Regions from separate parts of the Pseudarthrobacter sp. MM222 genome, predicted to be linked through region 1. Evidence: riboswitches for the same ligand, from Rfam matches in the RefSeq annotation. Region 1 holds a riboswitch; the other holds the start of a gene.

What was found. A riboswitch is a leader RNA that binds a small molecule or an ion and turns the genes downstream of it on or off. The one in region 1 is predicted to bind cyclic di-AMP.
Region 2: linked by a shared signal. The riboswitch ahead of OM977_RS03660 (NlpC/P60 family protein) and the one ahead of OM977_RS10945 (hypothetical protein) in region 1 are both predicted to bind cyclic di-AMP.

The regions. Positions count from the first base shown of each region.
Region 1 covers NZ_OX352321.1:2,409,554-2,424,396, reverse strand. The annotation lists gene OM977_RS10990 (helix-turn-helix transcriptional regulator) at 1-116, shown strand, start outside; gene OM977_RS10985 (class I SAM-dependent methyltransferase) at 295-1,386, shown strand; gene OM977_RS10980 (CPBP family intramembrane metalloprotease) at 1,599-2,351, shown strand; partial or broken gene OM977_RS10975 (ribonuclease Z) at 2,358-3,236, opposite strand; gene OM977_RS10970 (glycoside hydrolase family 16 protein) at 3,367-4,575, opposite strand; partial or broken gene OM977_RS10965 (HNH endonuclease) at 4,943-6,509, opposite strand; partial or broken gene OM977_RS10960 (hypothetical protein) at 6,793-6,873, shown strand; gene OM977_RS10955 (DNA alkylation repair protein) at 7,050-7,706, shown strand; gene OM977_RS10950 (hypothetical protein) at 7,717-7,977, opposite strand; cyclic di-AMP (ydaO/yuaA leader) riboswitch at 8,159-8,343, shown strand; gene OM977_RS10945 (hypothetical protein) at 8,352-9,113, shown strand; gene OM977_RS10940 (YnfA family protein) at 9,264-9,602, opposite strand; gene OM977_RS10935 (APC family permease) at 9,623-10,888, opposite strand; gene OM977_RS10930 (dihydrofolate reductase family protein) at 10,892-11,449, opposite strand; gene OM977_RS10925 (serine hydrolase) at 11,705-12,751, shown strand; gene OM977_RS10920 (DUF1918 domain-containing protein) at 12,861-13,052, shown strand; gene OM977_RS10915 (DUF5129 domain-containing protein) at 13,072-14,532, opposite strand; gene OM977_RS10910 (DedA family protein) at 14,669-14,843, shown strand, end outside.
Region 2 covers NZ_OX352321.1:763,457-778,299, reverse strand. The annotation lists gene OM977_RS03715 (ABC transporter ATP-binding protein) at 1-1,291, opposite strand, end outside; gene OM977_RS03710 (ABC-F family ATP-binding cassette domain-containing protein) at 1,288-2,988, opposite strand; gene OM977_RS03705 (hypothetical protein) at 3,247-4,005, shown strand; gene OM977_RS03700 (hypothetical protein) at 4,002-4,733, shown strand; gene OM977_RS03695 (hypothetical protein) at 4,779-5,522, shown strand; gene OM977_RS03690 (alpha-mannosidase) at 5,774-8,797, opposite strand; gene fdhD (formate dehydrogenase accessory sulfurtransferase FdhD) at 8,892-9,761, opposite strand; gene OM977_RS03680 (molybdopterin molybdotransferase MoeA) at 9,852-11,309, opposite strand; gene OM977_RS03675 (DUF6457 domain-containing protein) at 11,306-11,593, opposite strand; gene mobA (molybdenum cofactor guanylyltransferase) at 11,577-12,272, opposite strand; gene OM977_RS03665 (HNH endonuclease) at 12,346-12,846, opposite strand; gene OM977_RS03660 (NlpC/P60 family protein) at 13,094-13,846, opposite strand; cyclic di-AMP (ydaO/yuaA leader) riboswitch at 14,155-14,323, opposite strand; gene OM977_RS03655 (M23 family metallopeptidase) at 14,459-14,843, opposite strand, start outside.

The sequences.
Region 1 (14,843 bases):
TCAGCCAGAAGACGGTCGGCAGGCACCTGGCCAATATCTTCGCCAAGATCGGGGTCTCCTCGCGCACGGCGGCGGCGGCCTGGGCCCACGAACACGGTCTGCAGCCGCGCCGATAATGGCCGCATCCAGCAACCCGGCCACTGCCTGCAATGAGCAACCCGGCCACCGCCTGCATCATTCGCCCCATGGCAGCTGGGAGACAACGCATCATTCGCCCGATGCCGGCCCCACGCGGTCATTCCTACAGTGAAACCAATCGGGCGGAGAAAGCCCGTAGCAACCGGAGGAAGAACAATGACTGTCGACCAAGAAACATCGCTGGCGGGGATTGACACCGAGGCCGCCCAGGCCTTTGCGGGGCGCTTCGTGGGCATTCTCAACGACGCGGCGATCGCGCTGCTGACCAGCGTCGGTCACCAGACCGGCCTGTTCGAGACGCTGGCGGCGCTGCCGGCCGCGACCAGCCAGCAGATCGCGGACGCCGGCCACCTGGACGAGCGCTATGTGCGCGAATGGCTGGGTGGCATGACGGCGGCGCGCGTGACCCGCTATGACCCGGCCACCGGGACGTACTGGCTGCCGCGCGAGCATGCGGCGGTGCTGACGAGCGCCGCCGGACCGGACAACGTGGCCATCCTGATGCAGCACATTTCGATGATGGGTGACGTGGAGCAGAAGATCATCGAGCGGTTCCGGCACGGTAGCGGGCTGTCCTACGCAGACTACCCCCGCTTCCACCGGAACATGGCTGAGACCAGCGCCGCGGTGCACGACGCGGCCTTGCTGGACGTGATCCTTCCACTGGCACCGGAGCTGCCCGGGCGGCTGAAGGCAGGGATCGACGTAGCTGACGTCGGCTGCGGCAGCGGCCACGCGATCAACCTGATGGCTCAGGCCTTCCCTGCCAGCCGCTTCACCGGCTACGACTTCTCCGAGGGGGCCGTTCGTGCGGCCCGTGCCGAGGCCGGACGTTTGGGGCTGGCGAACGCGGGCTTCGAGGTAGTTGACGTTGCCGCCCTGGATCTCGAGGCCTGCTTCGACGCCGTCACCGCCTTCGACGCCATCCACGACCAGGCACATCCGGCCGCGGTACTGCGCAATGTGCACCGGGCGCTGCGACCCGGCGGAACTTTCCTGATGGTGGACATTAAGGCCTCCAGCAAGGTGGAGGACAACATCGAAATCCCCTGGGGTAGCTACCTGTATGCCATCTCGACTTTCCACTGCATGAGCGTTTCGCTCGGGCTCGACGGCGACGGGCTGGGAACGGCCTGGGGCGAACAGCTCGCGTTGTCGATGCTCGCCGACGCCGGCTTCGCGAACGTTGACCCAAAGGAAATCGACTCGGATCCGTTCAACACCTACTTCATTGCCAGGAAGTACTGATCAACCGGGCTTGCCGGGCGCCGGATCGGCGACCATACTGGCAGCGTCACGGACCGGATGAAGGAGCTGGGGGTCGCGTGGAGCACAGGCTTCAATTGCGTAGACGGAGTCCGCGCGGGCATGGTCGGCAGCCCCGAAATGCGAGCGGCAAGCTGCCCGGGCGGTCCGGATCCCGGCACGGGCTCTCCCGTCAGCTGCTTCCCTCCGTGCTCGTGTCGTTCTCCGGATTTGTCCTGTTTGTTCTGGAAAACAGGGTTGGTGGCTTTGGCCTCCTGGCACTGGCACTCCTGCTGGCAGCTTGGATCGACGCGGCGCTGCTGCGGGATCTGGCCCTCATCGCCGTCGGACTCATGGCAATGAGCCTGGTTCCGATCACGACCGATATCAGCACGGAGCACATGGCGGTCATGGGATCCGCCATGATCCTGGCTGTCGGGATTCCCTACGCTGTCTCGCGCTTTGTCTTCAAGGATTATGCCGTCAGGTTTCCGGTGCTGACCGGGAAGGCATGGACGCGGGCCGAAAGGTGGTACCTGCCCGCCGTGGTAATCATGGGGTATGCGGTGCTTCCGGCCTACATGGTCAACACCGGTGTCTACCGCAATTGGCCGGCCGTTTCGGATCCGGAAGGAATCGCGCGCCTTTTCCTGGGGACCAATGTCCTGGGCATTTGGGACGAGCTGTTTTTTATCTGCACAGCATTCGCGCTCCTGCGCCGCCATTTACCCGTGGGCCAGGCGAACGTCCTGCAGGCTGTCCTATTCACCTCTTTTTTGTGGGAATTGGGGTTCCACGCCTGGGCGCCGTTGTTCATCTTCCCGTTTGCGCTCCTCCAGGCGTTCATATTCACGCGAACGAAATCCCTGTCCTACATCGTGAGCGTCCACCTGCTCTTCGACTTCGTCCTCTTCCTGGTCCTGATTCATGCCCACAACCGTGCCTGGATTGACATTTTCATCTATTGAGGAAGCCCGGCGCTTGGGGAACGCGAACCGGTCAAGGTCGTTTGCTGCCACCACGGTGGCGTTTCCCGCGCGGGCCCGCGCTTGCCCGGCGAGTGGGGCGGCGTCGGCGTAGCGTGAGGAGAAGTGGCTGAGGACCAGGCTGCCCACGCCGCCGTCGGATGCAAGGTGGCCGGCCTGTCCGGCGGTGAGGTGGCGATACTGCGACGCGAGGTCGGCGTCGTCGTCACTGAATGTGGATTCGGCGACGAGCAGGTCGACCCCGTGGGCGAGCTCCTCGGCGCCGGGACAGGGCGCGGTATCCATGACGAAGGCGAAACTCTGGCCCGGCCGCGGGACGCTCACGTCCTCCAGCCGGACGCCGTTCAGCCTCCCTTCGCGCTGCAGACGGCCGATGTCCGGCCCTGCAAGCCCCGCGGCAGCCAGCCGTTTAGGCAAAAGGGTGCGGCCGTCGGGCTCAGCGAGTCGATAGCCGTACGTCTCGATTCGGTGCCGTAGGGGAAGGACCTCAAGTCCCGGCGCCACCAGACCGGCACTTCCGTGTGGGTGCAGCCGCACGTCGGGGCCTGGGGAGGAGAGCGACACGAGCGCGCGGACCACGTCGTCCCCGGAGGCGGGATAGTGCAGATGGATCGGGTGCGTCACACCGTCGAGGGCCAAGCGGGACAGGACGCCGGGCAACCCGAAGCAGTGATCGCCGTGGACATGCGTGAGGCAGATGCGCGTGATCTGGGACGCCGACACGCCGGCATGGATCATCTGCCGCTGGGTGCCTTCGCCCGGATCAAAGAGCATGCCCTCGCCGTCCCAGAGCAGCAGATAGCCGTTCTGGTTCCTTGTACGGGTCGGGACCTGTGAGGCGGTGCCGAGAATGACCAGTTCGCGCATGGAACCGAGTGTCTCACCCCGTTGCGGCGCCGACCATTGCGGTTAACCTGGAACGGCCCCGCACGCCGAGGCATGCGGGGCCGTCCGAACCGTCAATAGCAATAGCTGCCTGCAGACAGGCGGTGGTTCTTTACTTGTAGACGCGGACCCAGTCGACCTGCATCTCGGAAGCCTTCGTGGCGGAACCGTCAGGGAACCAGTCGAGCTGCAGCGTCTGGTGCATGCCCACAGTGGGCTGGTGCGCCGGGTTGGTGTCGCTGAAGGTCTTCACACCGTCGACGTACCCGGTGATGCCGTCCGGGGTCCACTCCACGGCGTAGTTGTGCCACTGGGTGCTGTCGATCGGCTTGGTGGCGTACGTCTGGAAATCCTTGCCGCCGCACTCGTAGTGCAGGAAGAACTTCATCATGGAAGTTTCCGTGCTGCCTTCGGCGTAATCGATTTCGGCACAGTTGGCCGACGAATTGTCATTGGGCCAGAGGATCAGGACCGGGTGGTACTCGGGGTCGCGGTCGTTGGTCTTCATGCGGGTTTCCCAGCGGCCGTACTTCTGCTGCGCAAACTTAGCGGACATGCCGCCGGTGGTGCCGGCGGAGTCACCCTTGACCGTGGCCACGCCATTGGCGACCGACCAGGCTTCCGCGCTGCGGATGCCCTGGCTGTGGTGTCCGGGACCCTTGAAGACACTCCACTTGGTGGAGTCCGGTGCGCCGGTATTGGAGAACTCGTCGCCGGTCAGGACCGGGCCCCAGTTGAAGTTGGTGGCTGCCTCGGAGCCGCTGCCCGTTGATACTGCTGGTACAACTGGCGCGGGTGCTGGTGCCGGGGCGGCAGGCGCCGGGGTGGCGGGCTTTGCCGGAGCGGGGGCGGCGGGCGCTGCGGCGGGTGCCGATGCGCCTGACGCTGCCGGGGCTGCTGCGGGGGGTGCCTTTACGGCTGGCGCTGCGACAACGGGTGCTGCGGCGCTCGGAGCCTTTGCGGCAGAAGCTGCGACAGCCGGCACTGCGGCTGCCGGCACGGCCTGGGCTGCGGCTGCCGGCACTTCGGCAGGCGCAGAGTCCGGAACAGTAGCAGTCGCATCAGCGTCAGCGCCAGCATCAATATCAGTCTCGTCCGGCGCGTCGGTTGCCGGGGCTTCGTCCGAGTCGGTGGCCGGAGTGGTCTGCGTCGGGGCCGGGGTTGCTTTCGCGGTCTTTACCGCTGCAGATGCCGACTTTGCCGGCGCTGCCGATTCGCTGGCACTCGCTGGCGGCGCGTTCCCCTCGGAAGTGGGAGCGATGCTGCACCCGGTCAGGGACAGTGCGCCCATCGTGAGCGTGATGGCTATTTTCTTAAACAAGAGAACCCTTCGGGCTTAGGACTGACGCAAACGGCAGCCTCCACTGAGGCGATGACGAGTGCTCGAAGCTTCGTTCGGCCCCCTGCACTAGGCGGGAGCGAGCAGGCGCCGATCGGCGCAGCGGTGCCCGCATATGCGGACCTCCGGGGCCCTGCGTGCGGGCCGGCCCCTCAGGGCCAGCCGCAACGTTACCTGACCGTGACCTTCGCCCGCAAACCGCCGTTCCTCTGCTCTGCCCACCGCGCGCCTAGGCAACGAGGCCGGGGCGCCGCGCCGGCATGCAGGGGAAAGCGGTGTGTCCACGCCGCCGGCACCGGCCTTTCCGACCCGCTCCAACGCCTAATGCCGCCGGCCTCAACCGAGGCCGCTACGCCGCCTGCAGCCGATGAGCGCGGGCTTGTCTGGCTATCTTGGCGGCGTGTCTTAGCCCCCGCCGACCGACTTGAAAGTTGGGTATCGCTTCCCCCGGCAAGGGTGGCGCGGTGGAGTGATAGCTGTGTCCGGTGGGGGTGGTGAGCTCGAGGCGGTGTCTCTGGCTTGGGCTCTCTCTGGGTTCGTGGGTGCCGGTGCGTCCGGGGAGTGGCCGGCTGGTCCAGCCGGGGGTTTCTTTGATGTGGTTGCAGGCTTCGCAGAGCCCGGCGCCGTTGGCCGTAGTGGTGGCTCCGCCGTGCTGCCAGGGGATGATGTGGTCCATATGGCGGATCGGGGCGTCGCAGTAGGGGATGCGGCAGGTGTCGTCCCGAGCCTGTAGGAAGCGGCGGAGCCCGGTGGGGAAGAGCCAGGCGCGGGAGTCCATCGCGACCAGGTCCCCGGTGCCTGGGGCGGTGTAGAGCCGCCGCAGCCAGGTCTGGAGGTCGCGGTTGCTGGTGCCGGGGACCCCGTCGGTGCCACAACCGCCTTCCGCGCCGGGACTCGAGCCGGCGGGCAGGCTTGGGCTGGTGCTGGGGGCTGCCCGAACCTGAGCCACCACCCTTGATCAGTTCGCGGGCCCAGCCGGCGGGGACGATGCCGTAGCCGGGAAGCCGTGCGGGTTCGGAGTCGCCCTGGAAGAGGGTGCGGTCGGTCAGAACGAGCTGGATTTCGATGCCGCTGATCCCGCCTGCCTTGCCGGTGGTGCGTTCGGCCAGGGCGTCGGCCATCAGCTGTCCGCGGCTACGGGAATCCCCGGCGGCGCGGGCGGTGTCGGCGTGCCGGGACAGGGCGGTGTAGGCCGCGACGCCTTCGGCGACCGGCAGCAGCGCGGTCAGATAGGTCATGGTGTCCGGCGCGGGGCGGAGGCTGACATGCCGGTCGGCGGCGGCATGCGCTGCCCGCTGGGTGACGGACCGCGGGTCCCGGCGGTACGCCGCGGCCCGGGCCGCGGCCACGATCGTGCGGTCCCCGGCGCCGGTGAAGGTGCCTGTGTCGGCGGCGAGTTCCTCGTCGACGGCGGCCCGGTCCGCGGCGGGCAGGCACGCTGTCTCGCGCACCAGGAGGGTGGCGCGCCATTCGTTGAGCTGGCCGGTCTCCAGCGCGGCGAGGGTGTGCGGCATTTCGGTCACCAGGGCCTTCGCCAGCCCCAGCAGCCGCCCACCCTTCGCGGGGGACTCGCGCCGGGCGAGCGCGATCTGCGCCGCTACCCCGGTTCCGAGCTCGGCGACGGGGACGCCGGCGGCCCGCTGGGCGCGGCGCTGGGCTAGGTCGAAGGCGACAGCATTCCGGGCCCGGCGGGCGGCCAGGGCGGACTTCAGGTCCTCCAGTTCGCGTGTTTCGTCGATAAGGGCGGCGGGGCTGTCCGGGGCAGGGAGGCCGGCCACGAACCGGACGAGGTCCGCGACCGTCACTTCGGTGAGCCCGCAGCCGCCGCAGAGGCCATCGCACGGGCCGGCAGCACCGCCGTCGTTGGCGATGCACTCTCCTGACCGATGCACTTCGGGTTCCCGATTTGCGTCCATGAACCAAGTCTTCTACGGGGGTCTGACAGTAATGATGAAATTGGTTGTGTTGCGGTGTGACTCGGCCTACGACTGGCGCCCTGCGAGGGGTTTCTCTTCAAAATGATCTGTCTGCCGCAGCACAGCTGCAGTAAACGCGGCGGCCAGGTGCACATGACCTCATAGGAGCCTGTTCGAGAAGTCCCATTACTGTCTGGTCTGCCCACCCGGCCGGCGTGCCCTTCATGTTCCACCGCTACGGTGGGCGACAAACCCCGAATGGATCAGCACGGAATCCAAATTCGCGGCCCTGGTCGGCGTTGCCCCGATCCCGGCATCCTCGGAAAAGACCACCCGGCACCGACTCAGCCGCGGCGGTGACCGCCAGCATTGACACCAATAGGAGCATCAATAAGAGACGGACAACAAAGAGGGCGGGACTGCCCCGGCCGCCCAACAAGGAGGGCCGCCGGCAATCACTGGTAGATGCCGCCAACCCCGTCCGCAGCAGCCGAAACGAACAAGCACTAATGCGGAAGACGAATGCGAAAGAATGGACGCATGAGCGACGCCGGCGACCTTATTGATGCATCGCTTCAACGCGAGGGGTCATGGCTTCGGGCCGAGGACCTGCAATCGCGCTGGGGGAGCGGACTCGGGTATTACGGCGCTTCGGTCGGCGCGGTGCGCGGAACGGTCCGCGACGCCTTGCGCCGCCACCGGGACCTGACGCATGACGACATTACTTCGCTGAGTTCCGAACTGTGGTCGGTACCGGTCTTCGAGCGACGGTTGTCGGCTGTTGTGCTTCTTCAGTCCAAGGTCAGGCTGCTGGATAACGCGGATCTGACCCGGATTGAAGGCTTCCTAAGAACTGCGCAAAGGCGCGAGCTGTCCGATCCCTTGGCCGTCGACGTCGTCGGTCCGCTGGTTTCGGGGTTGGACCTGCCGGGCAGGGTTCGGGCAGACAGTGTGCTCGACCGCTGGGCACGGGAACCGGACATCTGGCTGCGCCGCGCCGCCCTGCTGTCGCCGCTCCGTGCGCTCCGGGCTGGCGGGGGAGACTGGCCCGCGTTTGTCCGCCATGCCAAGCTGGCGCTTGCCCACCCCTCGGACCCCGACGCCGGGACCGACCCCGTCCGGGAGGCGGTCGCCGTCGTGCTGGCGGACGTTGCCGTACATCGACCGGAGCTGGAGTTCACGGCCGACGCGACGTGATGGAAGTCCGCTATGCCTTAGCGCTGGTCCGTCGTTCCACCACCGCGTACGCCTTGCCGTCCAAAAACTGCCAGTCGCTGACAACCATGAAACCGAGGGCATCGGTGCGGTCGTTCAGCATCTGGACGTCGAAACCTCCGTCGCGGGGCTCGGCGTCCCACGTGGAGATGCGGACGGTGCCGCCCTCGAGGATCAGCAACTCTGTGTTGACGTCAAAATCCTCCTGAGGCTGGTCGCTCAGCTGGCAGATGGCAACACAGTGGCTGGTCATTTTTCGAGCCTCCGCTTCAAGGAATGCTGATGGCTTAATCCTATGTCGGCGCCCGTGATCCCCATGGACGACTGTGGACCGGGGCCGGACTCCGCCCGTTACCTCGATGTGACTTTTCGTAATCATCCCGTTACCTTTGATAGGTGCCTGTTGTCTCCGATACGGGCGCTCCCCTGCCGATTGCCTAACTCTGCCGCGGCCCGGGGACAAATCGCATCGACGTCCGGCAGAGACGGGGAAACCACTTTTTGACCGGCGGATATGCCGGTCTTGGGGTGAAGCCGCACGGCCCGCCACGCGGGCTACTCTGCGGCCGGGTGCCTCCCATCCGAATCCGACAGCTCACCTCGCAGGCATTGGGAGAGGCTACAACCATGACTTCAAGCAACACTTTCGCGCGCCATCGCAGCGCCGGTTCCACCAGCCGACTTTCGGCAATTTCCTCCGCTTTTGCGGGCAACGCAGGCACCATCGGCCGCCAGGCCGCAGTGATTGCCGCCGCGTCCGGCCTGGTACTTAGCAGCGCCATGGCGGCAAATGCGGCTGAAGCCCCCATCAAGCGCGACTCCGCACCGGCGTCCATCGACGTCAAGGACCAGCTCTCAGCTCCGGTCAGTGCGGATTCCACCGTTCAGGTCAAGTTCGAGCGTCCGGCCGTGGTGTCCACCCCGGCGCCCGTCGTCGAACAGCCCAAGCCCGTTGCGGCTGTGCCTGCCATCGCCCCGCAGGTTGCTGCCGCCCCGAAGGCAACAGTCACGGTCCAGGCGGCCGCCCCCGCCGCTGCCCCCGCCCCCGCAGCTGCTCCGGCAGCCGGCGGCGCAAACGCCACCCTGCTTTCGGCCGCCTACGGCCAGGTCGGGATCACCCAGGACTGCACCGCGATGGTTGAAAAGGCCCTCGGAGCAGCCGGCATCCCGGTTGGCAACATCGGCCCGGCCGCTTTCCTGAAGTACGGCAAGGTTGTTGCGACTCCCCAGCCGGGCGACATCATCGTTCAGTCCGGCCACGTAGCCATTTACGCGGGCAACGGACAGGCCGTCAGCGGCGGAATGAACGGCATTAACGCAACTATGGCGCACCCGCTCTCCTGGCTGACTGCCACGGGCGGCGTAACCTTCGTCCGCGTCGGAGCCTAACGCGCCGGAGTTTCAAGACCTGAAGTCTGACGCGGAGCCTCGGGACCGCAGTTAGCCCTCGGTCCAACCCGCGGCAAAAAGGCCGGTGATCAGTTGCCTTGGGGGCAACGGATCACCGGCCTTTGCCGTTCCCGCCGGCCGAAAATGTGCCTAGCCGGCGTTTCGCGGGGAAAACATAATGACCGCCACGCCCGCCAGGCAGATGGCCGATCCGGCAATGTCCCAGCGGTCGGGCCGGAACCCGTCGAAAACCATCCCCCAGGCCAGGGACCCCGCCACGAACACGCCTCCATAGGCGGCAAGGATCCGGCCGAAGTGCGCGTCCGGCTGGAGCGTCGCGGCGAAGCCGTAGAGCCCCAGTGCCAGGACTCCGAGTCCGGCCCACCACCAGTCCTTGCCCTCCCGCACCGCCTGCCACACCAGCCAGGCGCCACCGATTTCCGCGGCGGCGGCCAGGACGAACAGGAGCACGGTTTTCGCGATAATCACCCACCAATCATCGCAGGGTGTCAGGAAGTCCGGGCAGTCCACAGACGCAAGCGCAGCACGCGGTACACGACGCCGGCGGCGAACATCAGCAGCCCCGCGACTACGGACTCCACGGGCAGCGTGACTACCAGGACGGCGCACGCCACGGCGCCGGTGAGCTGCAGGGCCCTGGGGTAGCGGCGGTTGTCGCCGGTCTGCGTGTACGCGGCAGCGTTGGCCACGAGGTAGTAGATCAGGACGCCAAAGGACGAAAATCCGATGGCGCCGCGCAGGTCAGCCACGCTGATGATTCCGCAGATGACCGCGGCCAGCACCAGCTCGGCCCGGTGCGGGACTTTGAAGCGTGGATGGACGGCGCCCAGCCAACGGGGCAGGTCGTTCCCGCGTGCCATGGCAAGGCTGGTCCGGCCCAGGCCGGCTATCAGGGCCAGCAAGGCGCCCAGCGCTGCCAAGGCGGCCCCCATCCGGACAACCGGGGCGGCCCAGTCCCACGATCCGGCGGTAACGGCGGCGGCAAGCGGTGCCGGTGTCTGGGCGATCGTGTCCGCGCCGAGCACGGCCAGGATACTGATGGCGATGGCTGCGTAGACGGCGACGGCGATGCCCAACGCCGTCACGATGGCGCGCGGGATGGCCTTGCCGGGGTTGATCACTTCCTCACCCATCGTGGCAATGCGGGCATATCCGGCGAAGGCGAAGAAGAGCAGGCCCGCCGACTGCAGGATGCCATACCAGCCGTGGGCGAGGACGCCGCCGTCGAGCAGCTTCAAAGGGTCAGCCGCACCGGGGGCCCAGCAGGCGGCGACAACAATGGCCAGGACCACCAGTACGGCGGCGACGATGACCCGGGTCAGGCCCGCGGTGCGGGTCACGCCACGGTAATTCACGGCCGCCAACAGGACGACGGCGGCAATCGCCACCGGCCGCTCCCAGCCGGCCGGCGCCGCGTAGGCGGCGAAGGTCAGCGCCATCGCCGCGCTGCTCGCCGTCTTGCCGATCACAAAGCCCCAACCGGCCAGGAACCCGGGCCACGGGCCAAGCCGCTCGCGCCCGTAGACATACGTCCCGCCCGACGTCGGATATTCCGCAGCGAGCTGGGCGGAAGCCGTCGCGTTACAGAACGCGACGGCGGCGGCCAGTACCAGCCCGATGAGCAACCCCGATCCTGCAGCCTGGGCCGCGGGGGTAAAGGCTGCGAACACGCCGGCGCCGATCATCGAACCGAGGCCGATGAGGACCGCGTCAAGGGTCGTCAGCCTGCGGGCCAGCCGGGGGTGGGAGCTCAACGCTCACGCCTCGTAACGGAGCAGCACGACACCATTTCCGAACGCACGGGTCTCGGCCAGGCGAAGCTGGGCGGTGGCGTCGGTGGGCTGGAACAGGGGCTTCCCGCGGCCAATCAGCACAGGATGGACGTAGATCCGGTACTCATCGATCAGGCCTAGGTTCCGGAAGGTCGCGGCGAGGTCGGCGCCGCCGAGGGCAAGGTCCCCGCCCGGCTGCGCCTTCAGCGCCTGCACCTCTTCGACGACGACGTCCCGCACCACCGTGGTGTTCCAGCCTGCCGATTCCAGCGACCGGGAGTACACAATCTTCGGCATGTCCCGCCAGATGCCGGCGAATTCGACCATCGTTGGGGGGCTCGTGGGGTCACTGTCGGCCGTCGGCCAGTAGTCGGCCATGAGCTCGTAGGTGACCCGGCCATCCAAAAACGCCCCCATCCTCCGGAGCTCGTCATTGAAGTGCGCGTGGAGCTCTTCGTCCACCAGATGCCAACTCAGGTCCTGATCGGGCCCTTCAAAAAACCCGTCCAGGGACACCTGCATCATCAGGATGATTTTCCGCACCGGGACACCTCCTTCTCTACGGAGAAAGCGTACGCCGTTGTCCTCCCGGAGGGGATTTACCCCAGGCCGCGCCACCGCCTAGGCTTGCGCTCGCGTCCAGGCTGGGCAACAATTCAGGAGATCTAAAGTCCAGTGCAGCTTTTACTTCGGAGGGACCGCATGCCTGCGAACGTACGTCTGGCGCCAGCCATTATGCGGTGCGTTCCCGCCATCCGACACAGTCCGATGCGCCGGGACTAAGATCCTGTGGAAACGATGGACCCGCGCCCGCAACTCCGTTCCGGCCGCCGCAGACGGGGCGGCGATAGTCGGGGTAAGGGGCTGTTCGGCAGGCGCCGCGCTCAAGTCCTGACCGCGGCCGCGGCAGCGCTGACCCTGCTGTCCGGGACCGCAGTCTACGTCGCCATCCAGGCCGGTCCGCCGGCCGATGCGGTAGCACCGCCGGAATCGTCAATCTCTGGGACCCAGGCCGCACCGGGCATGGCCGGCACCGGAACCACTGGGGGCGCCACTGCATCAGCGTCCTCTCCCGCCTCGGCTTCGCCGGTATCGCCGACCGCGGTACCGCCCACTGCAACGCCTTCCACCGCCGGACCGGACGGTGGGGCGGCGGTTTTCAGCCCTGCCTTCGATGCTCCGATCAACGCCATCATCAACGCCAACAGCCGGTACGACGTGGGAGTGGCCCTCATTGATGTGAAGGACGGCGTAGTCCACGAATACGGCGACAACACCAAATTCGTAGCAGCCAGCACTGCCAAGATCCTGGCCGCGTCGGCCTACTACCATTTGGTGGAAACCGGCAAGGCTTCGCTGAGCACCCGGATGGGTTCGTCGACGGCGGCGGTCCAGATCCGGCAGATGGTCCAGCAGAGCAACAACGATTCGTGGGCACTGATCCTACGGGCCGTCGGACATCAGGGTTTGACGGCATATGCGGCGTCTCTGGGCATTAGTTATGACCGCACCGTGAATCTCCTTACCCCGGCCGAAACCGCTACCACACTGTCTTTGCTGTACTCCGGCCAGCTGCTCAACCCGGAAAATACAGCGCAGCTGCTCTCCTATATGAAGCAAACGAATTACGAAACTCTCATCCCCGCCGCCGTCCCGGCCGGCATCGAGGTGTTCCACAAGTACGGCCTGCTGTCCGGTAACCTGCACGATGCCAGCGTTCTGGTCAAGGGCGACAGGGCCTATGTTTTCGTGGTCTATACCCTCGGCAAGAACGGGTCGGATATGCCTGCCCGCACCAGCATCATCCATCAGCTGACGCAAGCCGTGGCCGAAGGACTGTTCTGAGGGGCCTCGCACGGCGTTGAGGCCGCACGTCCTGGGATGTCCGGCAAAACGGGATGCCCGTTCCGCGATGAAGCGGAGAATCGTACGCTGGAGAAGGGAGGTGATTGGAATGAAAGCAGTTCAGGGAGACCGCATCATCATCCGGGGCCACACCGTGGAGTCCGCGGACCGGCACGGCGAGATCCTCGAAGTCAGGGGTGCCGATGGGGCGCCGCCGTACCATGTCAGGTTCGACGACGGCCACGAGACAATCCTGTTTCCCGGCGGCGACTTCGTCGTCGAAAGCAGCCAGAAGGGCTAACACCCCCTTCGCCCCAGCCCTAGAAGTTCGAGGAGCTGCCGGAGCCGGAAAAGCTTCCGCCGCTGCTTCCGTAACCGGTGGTGGTGCTGCTGCTGCCGCCGCGGGCACTGCTGACGGTGCTCACGCCTGTGTCAAAGCCTGAGTTGAAGGTGGGCACCGAGAAGAAGTAGTAGGACGGGTAGACCGTGCCGAGGATGCTGGGCTCGTAGCTGCGGCCGTAGCTGGCTTTCGGGCCGGCCTGGACAGTCTCCATTTCCTTGCGCATCAACCCGGCCTCCTTCTCGTTCCTGGCGAAGCCGTCGATGACGGTGTCGGCGTGGTTCTTCAGGAGCTCGGAGAGGTGCGTGCGGGCGTTCCGCAGCCGGTCGAGTGCCGTCTCGGGAGTGACGGCGCCCTCGGCGAGTTCCGAGGTCCATCGTTCCAGCTCCCGGTCACTCTCCTCGCGGAACGACCGGAGGGCCATAGCCGTCGCGGAGCCGCCCTCGGCATGGCGCTGGCTGAGCATCGGCTCAAGGGCGGCGAGGTCGTTTCGGAACGGTGCCAGCTGCCGGTCCCAGGCCGGCGCCCACGACGATCCGCGGTTGAGCAGTGCGTTGGTGTCGGCAATGACGTCGTCCAGGGCGTCGAGTTCGGCTGCGGTGTCGGCGTAACTCTGGACGAGTTTCAGGTTGGGCCGGCGGCTCAGGTCCTTGGCCGTCAGCGCGTGCACCTGGTTGGAGAGCCCGGTGGCGGTGTTGTACTTCGAGAGGAAGCTGCGGTGCTTCTCGAGGACGGTGCTGCCGTAGCGTGATGATTCGGGGATGGTGCTGGCGTTGAGTTCGGTGATTGGCAGGTCCATGCTGACACTCGCGTAGCTGGCGTCCCCGCGGGCGAGCTCCTTTCGGCTGCTGGCCCGGGTCCGCCACCGGACGATCAGCCAGGTTGCGGCGCCCGCCACGGCCGCGATCGCCGTCGTCCACGCCGTCACAACGAACGCGGTGGACCGGTACCACGGCTGGTTGATCAGCTCGGCGCCGCGCCTGATACCTGCGATGGTGCCGTCGGTCCACTGGGCGTCACGGAACAGATCCTTGGATGCGTTCTGGATGTCGTCGCGCTGTTCCAGACTGACCTTGCGGTCCTCGCCCATGTAGGTCCCCACGTGCCGTCCCACCGGGTCCAGCGCAAAGATGAAGAGCCCGTCCGCCCACTTCTGCCCGTCGGCGCTGATCCAGTCGGCGTGCTCGGCACGGGCGAAGCGGAGCACTTCCTCATTGAGGTTGTCCGAGGCCGTTCCGTTGTAGGTGTAGACGGCCACCTTGGTGGGCTGATGGAAGTCGATGGCACGGACCGCAGGAAGGAGCGCGGTGCGGTCCAGCACCCCGGCCCGGTCCTCCACCACGACGTCGGCCGGCGGGACGGCGAGTGCGGCCGGAGCTGGGCCCGCCAGCCCGACCAGGACCAGGACCAGGCCGCCAAGGAGTTTCCGAATGATGCCCATTTGCTGAGCGTAATGCTTGCCGAAGACGCCGTCGACGGCACCTGGGCGCAAGCCGGGGTTGCAGGTCGGCTAGGCTGGCCCCAACGCCGTCCGGCTCAAGGAAAGGGCGTAGCCGAGTGTTCGAGAATTCATCCTGATGGCGGCCGCTGTGGGGGCGGCCAGCCCTGTGGACGACCTCACCGGGATCGTTGGTTTTGCCGCCCGCGCGGTCGACTCGCTGGGGGAGTGGGGCGTGGGCCTGTTCACGCTGGCCGAGACGGTGTTCCCGCCCATTCCGAGCGAGGTCATATTGCCGCTGGCGGGTTTTCTCG
Region 2 (14,843 bases), 1.6 Mb from region 1:
ACAGCCGCGAAAGCAGCTGCGCGATGGTCGACTTGCCGGCGCCCGAGGAGCCAACCAGGGCCACGGTCTGCCCGGGCTCAACCCGGAAGCTGATGCCGTGCAGCACCTCTTCACCGCCGCGGGTGTCCAGCGTGGACACGTCCTCCAGCGAGGCAAGCGACACCTTGTCCGCGGAGGGGTAGGCGAAGCGGACGTCGTCGAACTCGACCGAGAGCGGGCCGGCAGGCGAGGCTACCGCGTCCGGCTTCTGCTGGATGAGCGGTTTGAGGTCCAGGATCTCAAAGACCCGTTCGAAGCTGACCAGGGCACTCATGATTTCCACCCGGGCGTTGGAGAGCGCCGTGAGCGGAGCGTAGAGGCGCGTCAGCAGCAGTGCCAGCACGACGACGTCGCCGGCCGCCAGCTGCCCGCCCAGGGCAAGCCAGCCGCCGAGGCCGTAGACCAGTGCGAGCGCCAGGGCGGAGACAAGCGTCAGGGCGGTCACGAACGTGAATTGCAGCATGGCGGTGCGCACACCGATATCCCGGACGCGGCCGGCGCGGACGGCGAATTCGCGGGATTCCTCGTCCGGGCGGCCGAAGAGCTTGACCAGGGTGGCGCCGGGGGCGGAGAACCGCTCCGTCATTTGGGTGCCCATGGCGGCGTTGTGCTCCGCGGCTTCGCGCCGCAGGTCCGCCAGCTTGGACCCCATCCGGCGGGCCGGGATCAGGAAGATCGGCAGCAGGATCATCGCGAGCACGGTGACGAGCCAGGACTTGCCGAGCATCACCACCAGCGTCAGGGCGAGCGCCACCACGTTGCTGACGACGCCGGACAGGGTGCCGGCAAACGCCGACTGCGCACCGATGACGTCGTTGTTCAGCCGGCTGACCAGGGCTCCGGTGCGGGTGCGGGTGAAGAAAGCAATCGGCATCTTCTGGACGTGGTCGAAGACCTTGGTGCGCAGGTCCACGATCACGCCCTCGCCGATGGTGGAGGAGAGCCAGCGCGTCACCAGCCCCAGCCCGGCTTCCGCGACCGCCACGATCGCGATCAGTACCGCGAGCCAGACCACGGTTCCGGTGTCCGCGCGGGCGATGATCGCATCGACCACCTGGCCGGCGAGAACCGGGGTGGCCACGGCCAGGACGGCCATCACAATCGACAGCAGCACGAAGGCGATCAGCTTGGCCTTGTGCGGACGGGCAAAGCTGAACACACGCTTGAGCGTTTCCTTCGAGAACGGCTTGGAGCCACTCGAGGCGCGCGTGATGTTGTAAAGGGAGCTCCAGGCCACCCGGTCCATGCTCATGGGTTATTGCCTTTCCGGGCGGTAGCGCGTCCGCCAAGGAGTCCGGGCGCGGTGTGCCCCAGAAGCTCGGTGACGACGCCGTTGTCCACGTGCCAGCGCCCGTCAAGGCGCACGTTTTCCAGCAGCCGGCGGTCGTGGGTGACCAGCAGCAGCGCGCCGTCGTAGCTGTCGAGGGCGTCCTCGAGCTGTTCGATCGCGGGCAGGTCAAGGTGGTTGGTGGGTTCGTCGGGGACCAGCAGGTTCACGCCGCGCGCCTGCAGCAGCGCCAGGGCGGCACGGGTGCGTTCCCCCGGCGAGAGCGAGTCGACCGGGCGGGAGGTGTGGTCGGCCTTGAGTCCGAACTTGGCCAGCAGGGTGCGGACTTCGGCCGGCGTCAGGTCCGTCAGCACGGCTTCGACGGCACCGCCGAGTGTCAGCGCACCGGCCAGCAGCCCGCGGGCCTGGTCGATCTCGCCCACGGCCACCGAGGCGCCCATGGAGGCCTCCCCGGAATCGGGCCGCTGAACGCCGAGCAGGAGCCGGAGCAGGGTGGATTTGCCGGCCCCGTTGGGACCTGTGATGCCGATGCGTTCAGCCGCGTTCAGCTGCAGGTTCACCGGTCCCAGGGTGAAGTCGCCCTGCCGCGCGACGGCGTCGCGCAGCGTCGACACGACGGCGCTGGACCGCGGGGCCTGGCCGATGCTGAACTGCAGCTGCCACTCCTTGCGGGGCTCTTCGACTTCTTCGAGCCGGGCGATACGGGATTCCATCTGCCGGACCTTCTGGCCCTGCTTCTCCGAGGACTCGGTGCTGGCCGCACGCCGGATCTTGTCGTTGTCCGGGTTTTTCTTCATGGCGTTCCGGACGCCCTGGGAGCTCCATTCGCGCTGGGTCCGGGCCCGCGAGACGAGGTCCGCCTTGGTGTTTGCGTACTCCTCGAAGCGTTCCCGGGCGTGCCGGCGGGCGACGGCCCGTTCCTCCAGGTACGCCTCATACCCGCCGTCGTAGACCGCCACGGAGTTTTGGGCCAGGTCCAGCTCCACGATGGTGGTCACGCAGCGGGCAAGGAATTCGCGGTCGTGGGAGACCAGGACCACGCCGCCGCGCAGGCCCTGCACGAAGGCTTCGAGTTTGGCGAGGCCGTCCAGGTCCAGGTCGTTAGTGGGTTCGTCCAGGAGGACGATATCGAAGCGGCTCAGCAGCAGGGCAGCCAACGCCACCCGGGCGGCCTGGCCGCCCGAGAGCCCGGTCATCCCGGCGTCCGGTCCCACATCGAGGCCGAGGTCGGCGAGAACCGGCGGGATGCGGTCTTCAAGGTCGGCGGCGCCGGACGCCATCCAGCGGTCGAAGGCCAGGGAGTAGGCGTCGTCGGACCCCGGGGCGCCCGAGCCGAGGGCCTCCGCGGTGGACTCCATTTCCAGGGTGGCCTGGGCGCAGCCGGTACGGCGGGCAATGTACCCGCCCACAGTCTCGCCGGCGACTCGTTCGTGTTCCTGCGGCAGCCAGCCCACGAAGGCGTCCGCGGGGGCCAGGCTGACGGTGCCCTCCTGGGGCGCGTCGACGCCGGCCAGCAGCCGGAGCAGGGTTGATTTACCCGCCCCGTTGGCGCCCACGACGCCGACGACGTCGCCCGGCGCGACGGTGAGGGAAAGTTTTGAGAAGAGGGTGCGGTGGTCGTGACCACCGGAAAGGTCTTTGGCAACAAGGGTTGCAGTCATTAGTACATCCTCTCACCGCGGCCCAAACCGGGCTCTGCAGGGGACATCCCCTAACGGCAATAAACGCCGGCTCCCGCGGCTGAATTCCGCCAGGCATGAAAGAACCCGCTGGTCCGGACTTGGGGGGTGTACGGACCAGCGGGTTCGACCATTTAGCATAGTTGAATCAGGTCCTCCCGTAAAATCCGCTCCGCAAGATCCCCTGCGCCAGCGCACTACCTTTGCCCCCCATCCGACCGACTCCGCAGGAAGCCGTAGATGCCTTTACCAGCCAAAGCGTTTCAACTCTGGCTTCATGGTGTTGCGCCGTCGGCAAGCACCGCGGATATCTGCAGGATCTCCGGCATCAAGCGGACCACCCTTGCCCAGCAACTGGTGCGCGGCAAAGTGGCGGAAACTACCCTTGTGAGCATCAGCCGGGCCTTGCGGCTCAGTCCCTTGGCGGCGTTGGGCTCCTTTGCGAACTACGCGGAACTTGCGGGCGAACCGCAGCCTCCCACCGCCGCCGAGCTCGTCAGCCAGATTGCCACGATGGACCTGCTGCGCGCCGTCATCGAGCGCTCCTCCCCCGCGCACGGAGGTGCCGGGGAAGCAGGCGCCGCGGACGGACAAGCCACCCCGCCCGCCCTCAGCGCAGCCCCGCACGCAACCTCGGTCAGGAACTGGGTTGACGCGATCGACGACGGCGAGCTGCGGCACCGGGTGTCAGCCGCCACCGGTGTTGCACCCCAGAACTATTCTGCGCAGTTGACCGCGAACCGGCTCGCCCCGGAACTGGCCGTCGCCACTGCCCGCGCGGCAGGCGTAGGATTCACCGGCGGACTCGTCGCAACCGGCTTGATCACCGAGGAAGAAGCGGGTTGGACTCCCGGGGCGAAGCAGTCAGCGCTGGACGCGCTCACGGATGGCGAACTCACGGCGCTGGCTGGAGAACGCCTGCAAACGCTTGGAAAGACCCTCCGCCGCCAGGAGCAGGAGCACGCACAGACAGAAAAGATTTGGGAGAACCTCGGATGATTGCCTTACTGCAATGGGTCACACTGGCGGTCTGCGGCATCGTGGCGCTCGCCCGCATCCCCAGCGCACTGCGGGGTGAGAACAGATCGCTGTTCTTCATCTTCGCGTTCATGACAGTGGCGACCCTGCTGAGCATCGAAGCGCCGTACCTCGCCATCGACCAGGTCCTGGGCGGCACCAACGTGGCCAACCTCATCCTGCGTTTCATCATCTTCGGCGCCATTCTTGCCCTTGGGCTTCGGCTTGCGCGCGGCTTCGGTGCGGACGACGCCCTGCGGCTGATTACCGGACGGGCGGGAATCGCCGTGTTGGCGGCGGCCTCGGCGGCCGTGCTGGTGGTTTTCCTGATGATGGATACCCACGGATCCTCCGCCGGACTGGCCGCGGTCTCCATCAAGGACGACCGCCACCAAGCGCTGGTGGAATATTACGGGGCAGCCGGACGCCTCTACCCCGCGTACGTGATGCTGACGCTGCTGCCGGCCATGCTTCGGACGGCCGCCGGCAAGCTGCCGCTCCTGGTGCGGTTCAGTGCGGGTCTCCTTGCCGTGGGGTCGGTTGCCGTCACCCTGAGCCTGCTGTCCCCGTTGATCCCGCCGGCGCTGGGATTCATTCGCTTTGTGGTGAACTACTCCGCGATTCTCTGCTTCGCTGTCGGCCTTGCCCTGATCTGGGTGGGGAAGATAGTGGCCAAGCGGGCGCCGAAGAAGCAGACTAGCCTCACGTGATAGCTACCGTGAGCTGAGCAGGCGAACCAGGTGGAGGAGCCGGGGATGATGGCCGTCCTTGAATGGGGCACCTTCGTTGTGTGCTGCGCAGTTCTTCTGCTCCGGGTTCCGGACGCCGTGCGGGGACGAAACAGAACCGTTTTCGGCATCCTGCTGCTGGCAACCTTGTGCAGCCTGCTCGCCGTCTCCGGACCCTACGAAGCAATTGACCGCGCCCTCGGTGGCTGGAACATCACCCACCTGATATTGCGGTACCTGGTGTTCGCCGCGGTGTTGCTGGTAGGCCTCCGGATCACCAAGGGACTGGGAGCCACGCGGGGCTACCGTCTCATGGCCGGCAGACCGGGCCGCTGGGCCCTGGGGGTCAGCTGCCTGGCCGTTGCGGCGATCTTTATCCTGATGGACACGCAGGGCTCCTCTTCGGGCCTGCTGGACCTCCGCGACAGCGGCGGCCGGAACGCCGTGCTGGCGCCGTTCTACGCCGCAGCGGGCCGCACTTATCCGGCCTTTGTCTCGGTCATCCTGATGCCCCCGCTGCTGGACGCCATCCGAAGCCAGCTGCCGCCGCTGATTCGAGCCGGCGCAGTCGCCACCCTCCTCGGCGCCGTCGCCGTGGTGCTCAGCGTTCCGGCGTCTTTCGCCCCGCCAGCATGGGCGCTCGGACAACATCTGGCCAACTATTCGGCGGGCCTCGGCTACGTGCTGGGCCTCGCGCTGTTCTGGTTCGCCGGGCTGATTGCGCAGCCACGCGGGACCACTGGCGCAACAATTCGCAAGAAGTCCGAATAGGCATTCACAAAATCATTAGACCGTGAGAGAATCATGAATGTGTGAAAGCGACGATCGCCTCGTGTACGGAAGTCAGCCGTGCGGGGCGGAGCCAGTCGTCCGAGCGCCATTGGGGGGATGAGTGGTAGCGGTCCAATCGGACCGCTCCCACTCAGCCTGTTTAACGGCCCCTTTGGCGAGCGGAAGGCCGCCCGGCCGCCTCCCGGACGGGACGCAAACTTGCCATCCGGACGGCCGCTCAGCCGCAACCCTCAGCGCACAAAACGCAAGGTCACCAGCTGGAAGGGCCGGAGCACCAGCTCGGCTGAATCCCGTCCCGCGGTCACGCCGGGGGCGTCCACCGGCCGCTCCAGCAGGTCCACCGTGTGGACGCTCGTGACCTCGAAATTGGCTGTCAGGAGCCCGGTGGACCGCTCCCCCAGGGATTCGTACAGGCGCACGATCACGTCGCCCGAACCGTCCTCTGCGAGCTTGACCGCCTCGATGACGAGGCCCTGGTTGAACACCGTGAACAACGGTTCGACGCCGTGGCCACCCTTGACGATCCTTGGTGCAAGGTTAGTGCGGTAGCCCTCCTCGACGGCGTCGGCGATGCTGGCACCGGGCCTGATCGTCACCGCCAGTTCGTGCCGGCCGCGGTCCGCGCCGGGATCCGGGAACTTCGGCGCCCGCAGCAGCGACAGACGCACCGTAGTGGTGGTCCCGCCGTCGTCCGCCCGGACATCCCGGGTGACGTCGTGGCCGTAGGTGGCGGCGTTCGAAATCGCGACGCCGTAGCCGGGCTCGGCAACGTGGATCCAGCGGTGCGCGCAAATCTCAAACTTGGCCGCCTGCCACGAGGTGTTCAGGTGGGTGTCGCGGAATACATGCCCGAACTGGGTCTCGGCGGCCGACCGGTCGGCCCGGACGTCAAGGGCAAAGCCGAGCTTAAGCAGCTTCTCCCGTTCCTGCCAGTCCACCACGGTCGTAATCGACAGGGAATCGGCGCCAGCGCCCAGCGAAATCCGCTGCGTCACCGGGGAGGACCCGGCCACCCGCTCCACCACCACAACGGCGTCCCAGCCACCGCGTTCCAGGGTCACCGATCGGGCCGCGGTAAGTGCGACGGCGTTGCGGCGGTAGAAGGCATCGATGTCCCAGGCGTCCCATTCGTTGGGCGTATCCCGGTGGAGTTCCAGGAGGTTCCCGAACTGCCCCGGCGCGATGGCCTCCCGCCCGCTGGCGTAGTCCATCAGGGACGCCAGCAGCCCGTCGGGGTTGATCACGGCCCGGATCACGCCGTTGTCCAGGATGTAGCCGCCCTCGACTTCGGTCACATTTACGGGCTGCTCCGCGCGGACCGGTTCGGCTGCCGCCAGGGCAGGCACGCCGTGCCGCTCGTGCGGCGCCGCGTTGAGCAGGAAGTCCTGTCCGCCCGTGCCGAGCAGTGCCGTGGCCGCGCCGGCGATGATCGCCTCGAGCTGCTTTCCGACGGCGGCGTAGTTGCGTTCGGCGTCCTGATGGACCCAGGCAATGGCGCTGCCCGGAAGGATGTCATGGAATTGCTGCAGCAGGACCAGCCGCCAGAGGCGTTTGAGCTCCGCCGCCGGGTAGTTGTAGCCGCCGCGGACCGCGGCGGTAGCACACCAGAGTTCCGCCTCGCGCAGCAGGTGTTCGCTGCGCCGGTTGCCGAGTTTGGTGTTGGCCTGGCTCGTGTAGGTTCCGCGGTGAAGTTCCAGGTACATTTCCCCGACCCAGACGGGGAGGGACTCGTACTCGGTCTGGGCCCGGGCGAAGAAGCTGGCCGCCGAGCCGAGCTGCACCCTGGGGGATCCTTCCAGGTCCGCCGTGCGGCGCGCGGCCGCCAGCATCTCCCGCGTGGGTCCGCCGCCGCCGTCGCCGTAGCCGAACGGGACCAGTGACATGGTGCCGCGGCCGTGGTCGCGGTAGTTCCGTTCGGCGTGGGCCAGTTCGCGGCCACTGAGCTCGGAGCTGTAGCTGTCCACCGGCGGGAAGTGGGTGAACAGCCGGGTGCCGTCGATTCCCTCCCAGTTGAAGGTGTGGTGGGGCATCCGGTTGACCTGGTTCCAGGAGATCTTCTGGGTCAGGAACCATTTGCTGCCGGCGGCCTTGACGATCTGCGGGAGGGCTCCGGAGTAGCCGAAGGAGTCGGGAAGCCACGCTTCCTCGCATTCCACGCCGAACTCGTCCCGGAAGAAGCTCTTGCCTTCCAGGAATTGGCGGGCCATGGCCTCCCCGCCTGGCATGTTGGTGTCGGACTCAACCCACATACCGCCCACGGGAACGAACTGGCCGGACTTGACCTTCTCCCGGATGCGCCCCAACAGCTCCGGGTAGTATTCCTTGATCCAGGCCAGCTGCTGGGCCGAGGAGCAGGAAAATACGAACTCGGGATCCTCGTCCATGAGCGCGACCACGTTGGAGAACGTCCGGGCGCATTTGCGGATGGTCTCCCGCACCGGCCACAGCCAGGCGGAGTCGATGTGCGCATGTCCGGTGGCGAGCAGCCGGTGCGCCGAGGCGTAGGCCGGCTGGGCCAGGACGTCGGCCAGCGCGGCGCGTCCGGCCGCGGCGGTTCCCGGGACGTCGTCGGGATCCATCAGGTCCAGCATGCGCTCCAGCGCCCGCAGGATTTCGTGCCGGCGCGGCAGTTCCATCGGCAGTTCGTGCATGAGCCCGCCGAGGGTCCAGATGTCCTGCTGCAGCTCCCAGACTGTCTGGTTGAGTTCGGCAATGAAGATCTGACCCAGCCGGTATTTCGGCTCGTTGCCCGACGTCGCCTTGTCACCGTAGGGGGTGGCCGCGAAGGTCCAGCCCTGCGATAGGTCCGGGTTCGCCGCGGCCTCGACGTAGAAGTCAACGGACATTCCGCTGCCGAGGAGCTTCAGCGGGATGTACTGGTTCCGCGGGGAGATCGCCTTGATGATGGTCCCGTCGGGCCGCCAGGCGATGCCTTCGCACTGGAATCCCGGAAGGTCGGCGCTGAACCCCAGGTCCACGACGATTTCGACTGCGGTGTCCGGTTGGGTTCCCCACGAGACCGGCACTTCGCCCTGCAGCCGCAGCCAGGTGGTGCTCCAGGGCCGGCCCCAGGCCGCGCCGTGTTCCTGCGGGGCGAAGTCCTGCCGGAGGGCCTCCAGAACCGGGACAGGTTCATCGGGGACCTCCCAGCTGCTCAACGCGAGCGGAATACTGCGTGGGTAAACCGCGGGGACTATGCGTTCGCGCAGAAAGCGGTCCAGCCGGACTTCCGTGAGACGGCGGTCGTCGTGCAATGTGTTCCTCTTAGCGCCGGAATGAATATAGCCCGATTGAATCCAATCGATGGCTAAAACTTACTTCGCGCGCGGGCATTCAGCCAAGGCGGTCCTAAGCCACGGGCGCCGGCAGGGAGATCCGGTCGCGGCCGGCGTACACATTCAGGGTGGTGCCGCGGCTGAACCCGGCGAGCGTCATTCCGCTGGCCTCGGCAAGTTCGACGGCGAGGCTGGAGGGTGCGCTGACGGCCGCGAGGACGGGGATGCCGGCCAGCGACGCCTTCTGGACGAGTTCAAAGGAGGCCCTGCCGGAGACCTGGAGGACGGTTCCGCTGAGGGGCAGCAGCCCCTCCCGGAGCGCCCAGCCGACGACCTTGTCTACGGCGTTGTGCCGGCCCACGTCCTCGCGCAGGCACAGCAGCTCCGCGGAGCCGTCATCGGCAATCCGGAACAGCCCGGCGGCGTGGACGCCGCCGGTGACGTCGAACACGGCCTGGGCTTTACGGAGCGCGTCGGGCAGGGACGCGAGGACCCCCACCGGGACGGTGAGCGGGTCAGCCGCGGGGCTGAAGTGCGAGGACTTGTGCACGGCCTCGATGGAATCCGTGCCGCAGATGCCGCAGGAACTGGAGGTGTAGACGTTCCGTCCGGTGTCAGGCCGCGCCACGTCGGGCCGCAGCTGCGCCTCCACGACGTTGAAGGTCTGGATGCCGTTTTCATCCTCCCCGGCGCAGAACCGGAGGGAGACAAGCTGGTCGGGGCTCCAGATCACCCCCTCGGAGACCAGGAAGCCCGCAACCAGGTCGAAGTCGTTTCCGGGCGTCCGCATGGTGACGGAGTAGGAGAGCTGGCCGAGCCGGATCTCCAGAGGTTCCTCCACGGCGAGAACGTCCTCGCGGTGCCGGACCGGGAACTCAAGTGCCTGCGGTGAGCCGTCCAGAACAAACCTGTGCACCTTGCGGCGCTGCGTCACGCGACCCATCAGAAACTCCTTTGCAACATGCAATCATTTTCCCTTGCGCCCGCCGGGGTGGCCAGCGCAGGCCTACAGGCCGGTTCCATGCGCCGGACGTCAGTCAAACAGGGCGCTCCAGTCAACGGGGCCGCCGGTACCGGCCGGCTTCCGGACGGTGCGCTTCGGCGTTGTCTTGGCCTGCGCCGCGGTGGCGCCCGGTTCCGGGATCGGCGGGCCCCACGGCAGGGCGAAGGCGGGGACCAGCTCCCCCAGCTGGACGCCATGTGGCGGTACGACCAGCACGCCGTCGGCTGCTGCCAGCCCCCGCATCATGCCCGGTCCGGTGTGTTGGGCCGGCGATGCCATCCCGTAGAGGAGCCGAAAGGGCATCAACCTGGTCCGGCCCGGGTCAGGCTCGATGGTCGAACCGCACGGAACCTCCACCACGGGTGGCATTGTCCCGTGACCTAGGGCGGCCAGAAGCGGTCCCGCCAGGGTCGACAGCGCCATCATCGCCGCCAGCGGATTACCGGGCAGGCCGATGATGAAGCGGCCGTCGGGCAGTTCGGCCAGCACGGCGGGGTGGCCCGGCCGCATCGCGATGCCGTCGATCAGCAGCCGCCCGCCGAGTTCGGCCACGGCGCGCCGCAGGTGGTCGGTGCCGGAGCGGCCGGTGCCGCCGGTGGTGATGACGACGTCGGCCGGCAGGTTCTCGACTCCGGCGTCCTCTGCGGACAGGGCGTCCGGAACAGCCGGCTCCTGGTCCTCGAGGGCGGAGAGCCATTCGTCGTAGCTGTCGCCGATCTTGACCTCGCCGCTGCAGATCCCGCCGAGCATCTCAACCACACCGGCGAGCTGCGGCCCGAAGGTGTCACGGACCTCTCCCGGTTGCGGGATTCCTGCCGGAACAACCTCGGAGCCGGTAAGCACGAGCCGCACTACGGCCTTGCCCAGGACGGACAACGTGTCGTGGCCGGCCAGGGCCGCCAAGGCCAGATGGGCCGGGTTGAGCGCGGTGCCGGCCTTGACCAGCAGCTCGCCGGCGGAAGCCTCCTCGCCGGCTTTGCGGATGTGCTCGCCGTTCCGCGGTTCGCCGGGTTTGGCGGCACCGCTGGTCTTCAGCGCCGGCAGGCCGTCCTCATCCGGCGAGATGAGGCCGCTCTCGCTGCGGAGCACGGCCTTGGCCCCGGGCGGGATCAGGCCTCCGGTGACGATCGGGCTCGCCTGGTGCGGTGCCAGCCGCTGGCCGGGTTCGGCCAGGATCCACGGTCCGCTGCCGTTGACGGCCCAGCCGTCCATTGCCGACGACGCGTAGTGCGGGATGTCCTGGAGCGCTTCGACGTCGGCAGCGAGGATCCGCCGCAGGGCGTTCCTGAGCGGCACCGGCGCAGCGGGAATGGGTGCGGCGCAATCGAAGGCCAGCTGCCGGGCCTCCTGCCAGGTGTGGGCCAGGTGGGGGTGCGGCTCCCGCGACCCGCTGGCGCCCTCTTCCTCCCCTGCTGCCGCTTGGTTGCCACCGGGCGCGGAGTGCTCTCCGGCGGCGGCCGCACCGTCGGCAGGGGGCTCAGGCGTCATGCCCCGGAGGCTTCGGTGGACGCGTAGTCCTGGGCCAGTTTCCGGGCAACGCCGATTGCGGCCTGCATCGAGACGGCATCCGGAGCCTGCCCGGATCCCGAGGCCAGGCCGGCGGCGAAGCCGGCGATGAAAGTGGTCAGCGGGGCCGCGGGGCGGACTACGGAGTGTGCGGCCACTCCGGCTAGGGCCAGGACCTCGTTGACGTCGATTTCAACGTCCTCCAGTTCGAGGGCCTGGAGCAGGGCGCGGCACCAGTCTTCCAGCGTTTCATCCTGGCTCTTCACCGTTTTCCTCCAAAGTCGGGTTCAGTCGCGGAGCTGCGGGCCCTTCGTCCGGTTCCTGGCCCGGAGCGCGGCCGGACACTCCCAGCGCGGCGGCATCGTCCCAAGTGTCCACGTCATCCGTGGAACCGGGGGGAACGCGAAGTCCCCGCACGTCAAGACTAGCAAGAAGGGCGAACACGGAGGCGTTCGCCAGCGCGCCCCGCCGCGCAGCTTCCGCAACAGAGCGTTGTAGCGCGGCTGTGCCATAGAAACCGGCGAGGGGCTGCCGGCGCCCGTCCGCTGAGACGGCCAGAACGCCGTCGCCCTCCAGCCCAGCCGCCAGCGCCTCGCGCATGGCGCTGACCGCGGCCATGACCCGGGGCATGTCGCAGGCCAGCACGAGCGTCAACGCCGGCACCGGCAGCTCCGCGCCAGCCGCCATATGGTGGTCCGCCAGGGCGGCGAGTCCGGCGGCGATGGCTGCGGCCGGGCCCGCGAAGGGCGGTTCTTCCCGGCACGTCAGCACGCCCGCCGGGAGGGGGCCGGGGTCCGGTCCGACGACGACGATCGTGCCGGCCCCATGCGCGGCCAGCAGTGAGTGGTCAAGGAGGGTCCGTCCGCCGGACACCAAACGGGACTTGGGCGAGCCGCCCAAACGCGAGGACCGCCCGCCGGCCAGGATGACAGCATCGAATTCCACCGGCCCAGCCTAGCGCGGCACTGGACCGGTCCGGTCCAGTGCCGCAGGGTCGTCCCGGAAATTGGCGGTCTCCTCAGGCTGCGGACTCCGGCAGCAGGAACGGATCCCAGTCCGGCGCCGGCTTCTCCAGTTCCTTGATCTGCCAGACGGTGCCTTTAGGCGGTCCCGGCGTGAAGCCAAGCTTCCATCCCATCTCGGCGGGCGTGTGGTCGCCCTTGGCGTTGTTGCACCGCAGGCAGGCGGCCACCAGGTTCTCCCAAGAATCGGCGCCGCCCCTGGACTTGGGCTGGACATGGTCGATGGTGTGGGCTGCCTTGCCGCAGTACGCGCAGCGCTGCCCGTCCCGGCGAAGCACACCCCGCCGGCTGACCGCCGTGATGGTGTTATACCGGGGCCGGATGTAGCGGTGAAGCAGAATCACCGACGGCCGGCCCAATATGTCTTGTGGCCCGACGACCGGGTCGTCGCCTTCGGCCACCACACTGGCCTTTCCGGTAAGCACAAGGACGAGCGCCCGGCGGAAGGTGACTACCGCGAGCGGTTCATATCCAGCATTCAGAACGAGAGTGCGCATCCGCATACCTCTTCACGGCCGCACCCGCCAGGGGCACGAGGGCCGGCTGCCCTCTGCATGGTCGGGCTATGGATCGACACCACAAGAGTAAACACCCAAGGGCCGGATCACCGAATTTTTGTCCCGCGACGCCGTGCGTGTCTGCTGGGCGGCGGCGGCCGCAACAGCAAAGAGGACCCCCGCCACTAGGCGGAGGTCCTCTCTGAGTGCTGGAGACCGGTGGTGGCCGATTTCAGCCAATGGCGATTTAGCCGCCGACGCGGATGAAGACCGGGCCGGAACCGACGTTGGCGCTGTACAGTGCGGTGGTTCCGCCGTTCCAGCCGCCGTGGACAGCCATGCCGTTGCCGACGTAAACGGCGATGTGGGCCATGCCGACGCCACCGTTCTTGTAGTACGCGAGGTCGCCCGGGCGAGCCTCAGCGGCGCTCACGGTGCGGCCGAGGGACAGATAGCCGGCCGGCCAGCCGTGGAAGTTGATGCCTGCGGCGGCCAGGGCGTTTGAGGCCAGACGGGTGCAGTCCTGCGACACACCGATCTGGGCGTAGGCGGCGGCAGCGATCGCTGCGCCGCTGCCGCTGGCGACGGAGAGTCCCTGCGTGGTGGCCGAGGCGCCGGCGGCAGCCTCGGTGCCGGTGTTGCCGGCCTTTGAGTCCTGAACCTTGAGGACCGGCTTCGCAGCCTCGACGACCGGAGCCGGTGAGGTGGAAACGGCCGGCTTCTCGTAGGAGATCGCAATGGTGGAGGCGGCCGAAATCGTTGCCGGGGTGCCGGACTGGACTTCGAAGGCCGATGCGGAGGTGGATTCGCGCTGAACGTTGGTCTCGGCAGCGTTGGCTGCGATACCGCTGGTCAGTACGAGGCCTGAAGCGGCCGCGACGACCGCAGCCTGGCGGCCCATCGTGCCAGCGTTGTCGCCGACAGCCTTGGCAATGACAGCAAGCGAGTTGGTCTTGGTGACCTCGGCGCGGTGCCGTGCAGAGTTTGCACGAGTAGTCATTAAGTTCTCTCTTTCGTGATCCTTGGACCGCGCTTTTAGGCGCGGAGTAAGGACGCTCCGGCATCTTGGGGGTACGCCGGATCGCCCCGAAATGGGTTACTTAGCGAAGGGTGTACTGCGAAGACGCGCCAAAAGCGGAGACTGCGTGCAGGTGCGTGGCCTGCGGGCCGGACTCAGCAGAGCTCGAGTCGGCGAAGTGAAATCCATTCCGGGCGCCGGCAAGGGCAACCAGGGTCCTGGATTTCAGCGGGCTCGAAAGAGCCGCGCCAGCGCGGTGACGCGCAGCATTGTGGCGTGAAGACACGAAAGTAGCCTCTCCCAATGCCTACGAGGTGAGCTGTCGGATTCGGATGGGAGTCACCCGGCCGCGCTGCTTCTGGGAAGCTTTGCGACTTAACCCCAAGGTCTTCTTGCGAAGACCAAAATTGGTTCCCCCGCCCCTGCCAGACGATGTCATGCGATAGGACCTTGAGCGGTGGCAGAGTTAGGCAATCCACTCAAGAGCGCCAACTTCGGAGAAGTTGGCGTACCTCAAACGATACAGGACTTGGGACGCAATGTCACATTCAGATCACGGCGTGTCAAAAGAATGCGAGAGTCATCCATCGGCTATTAGAGCCAGCCGGTCGGGTCAACGACGTCGCCGTTAACCATCACTTCAAAGTGCAGGTGGCAGCCCGTGGATGCTCCGGTGGTGCCGCTCATCGCCACAACATCGCCGCGGGAGACCTGCTGGCCAACCTTCACGCTCGATGAAGACAAGTGGTTGTACGTGGTCTCCAGGCCGTTGCCGTGGTCAATTACTACGCGGTTGCCGCCGCCGAAGGGGTGCCAGCCGGTGAACGTGACGGTTCCGCTGGCAGCCGCGTGGACAGCCGTTCCGCATTGCGCGGCGTAATCCTGGCCCCGGTGGAACTCGCCGGAGCCGCCGGTGATGGGACTGACCCGGTAGCCGAACGGCGAAGCCGTCACCATCTTCTCCATGGGTGCGCCGAGG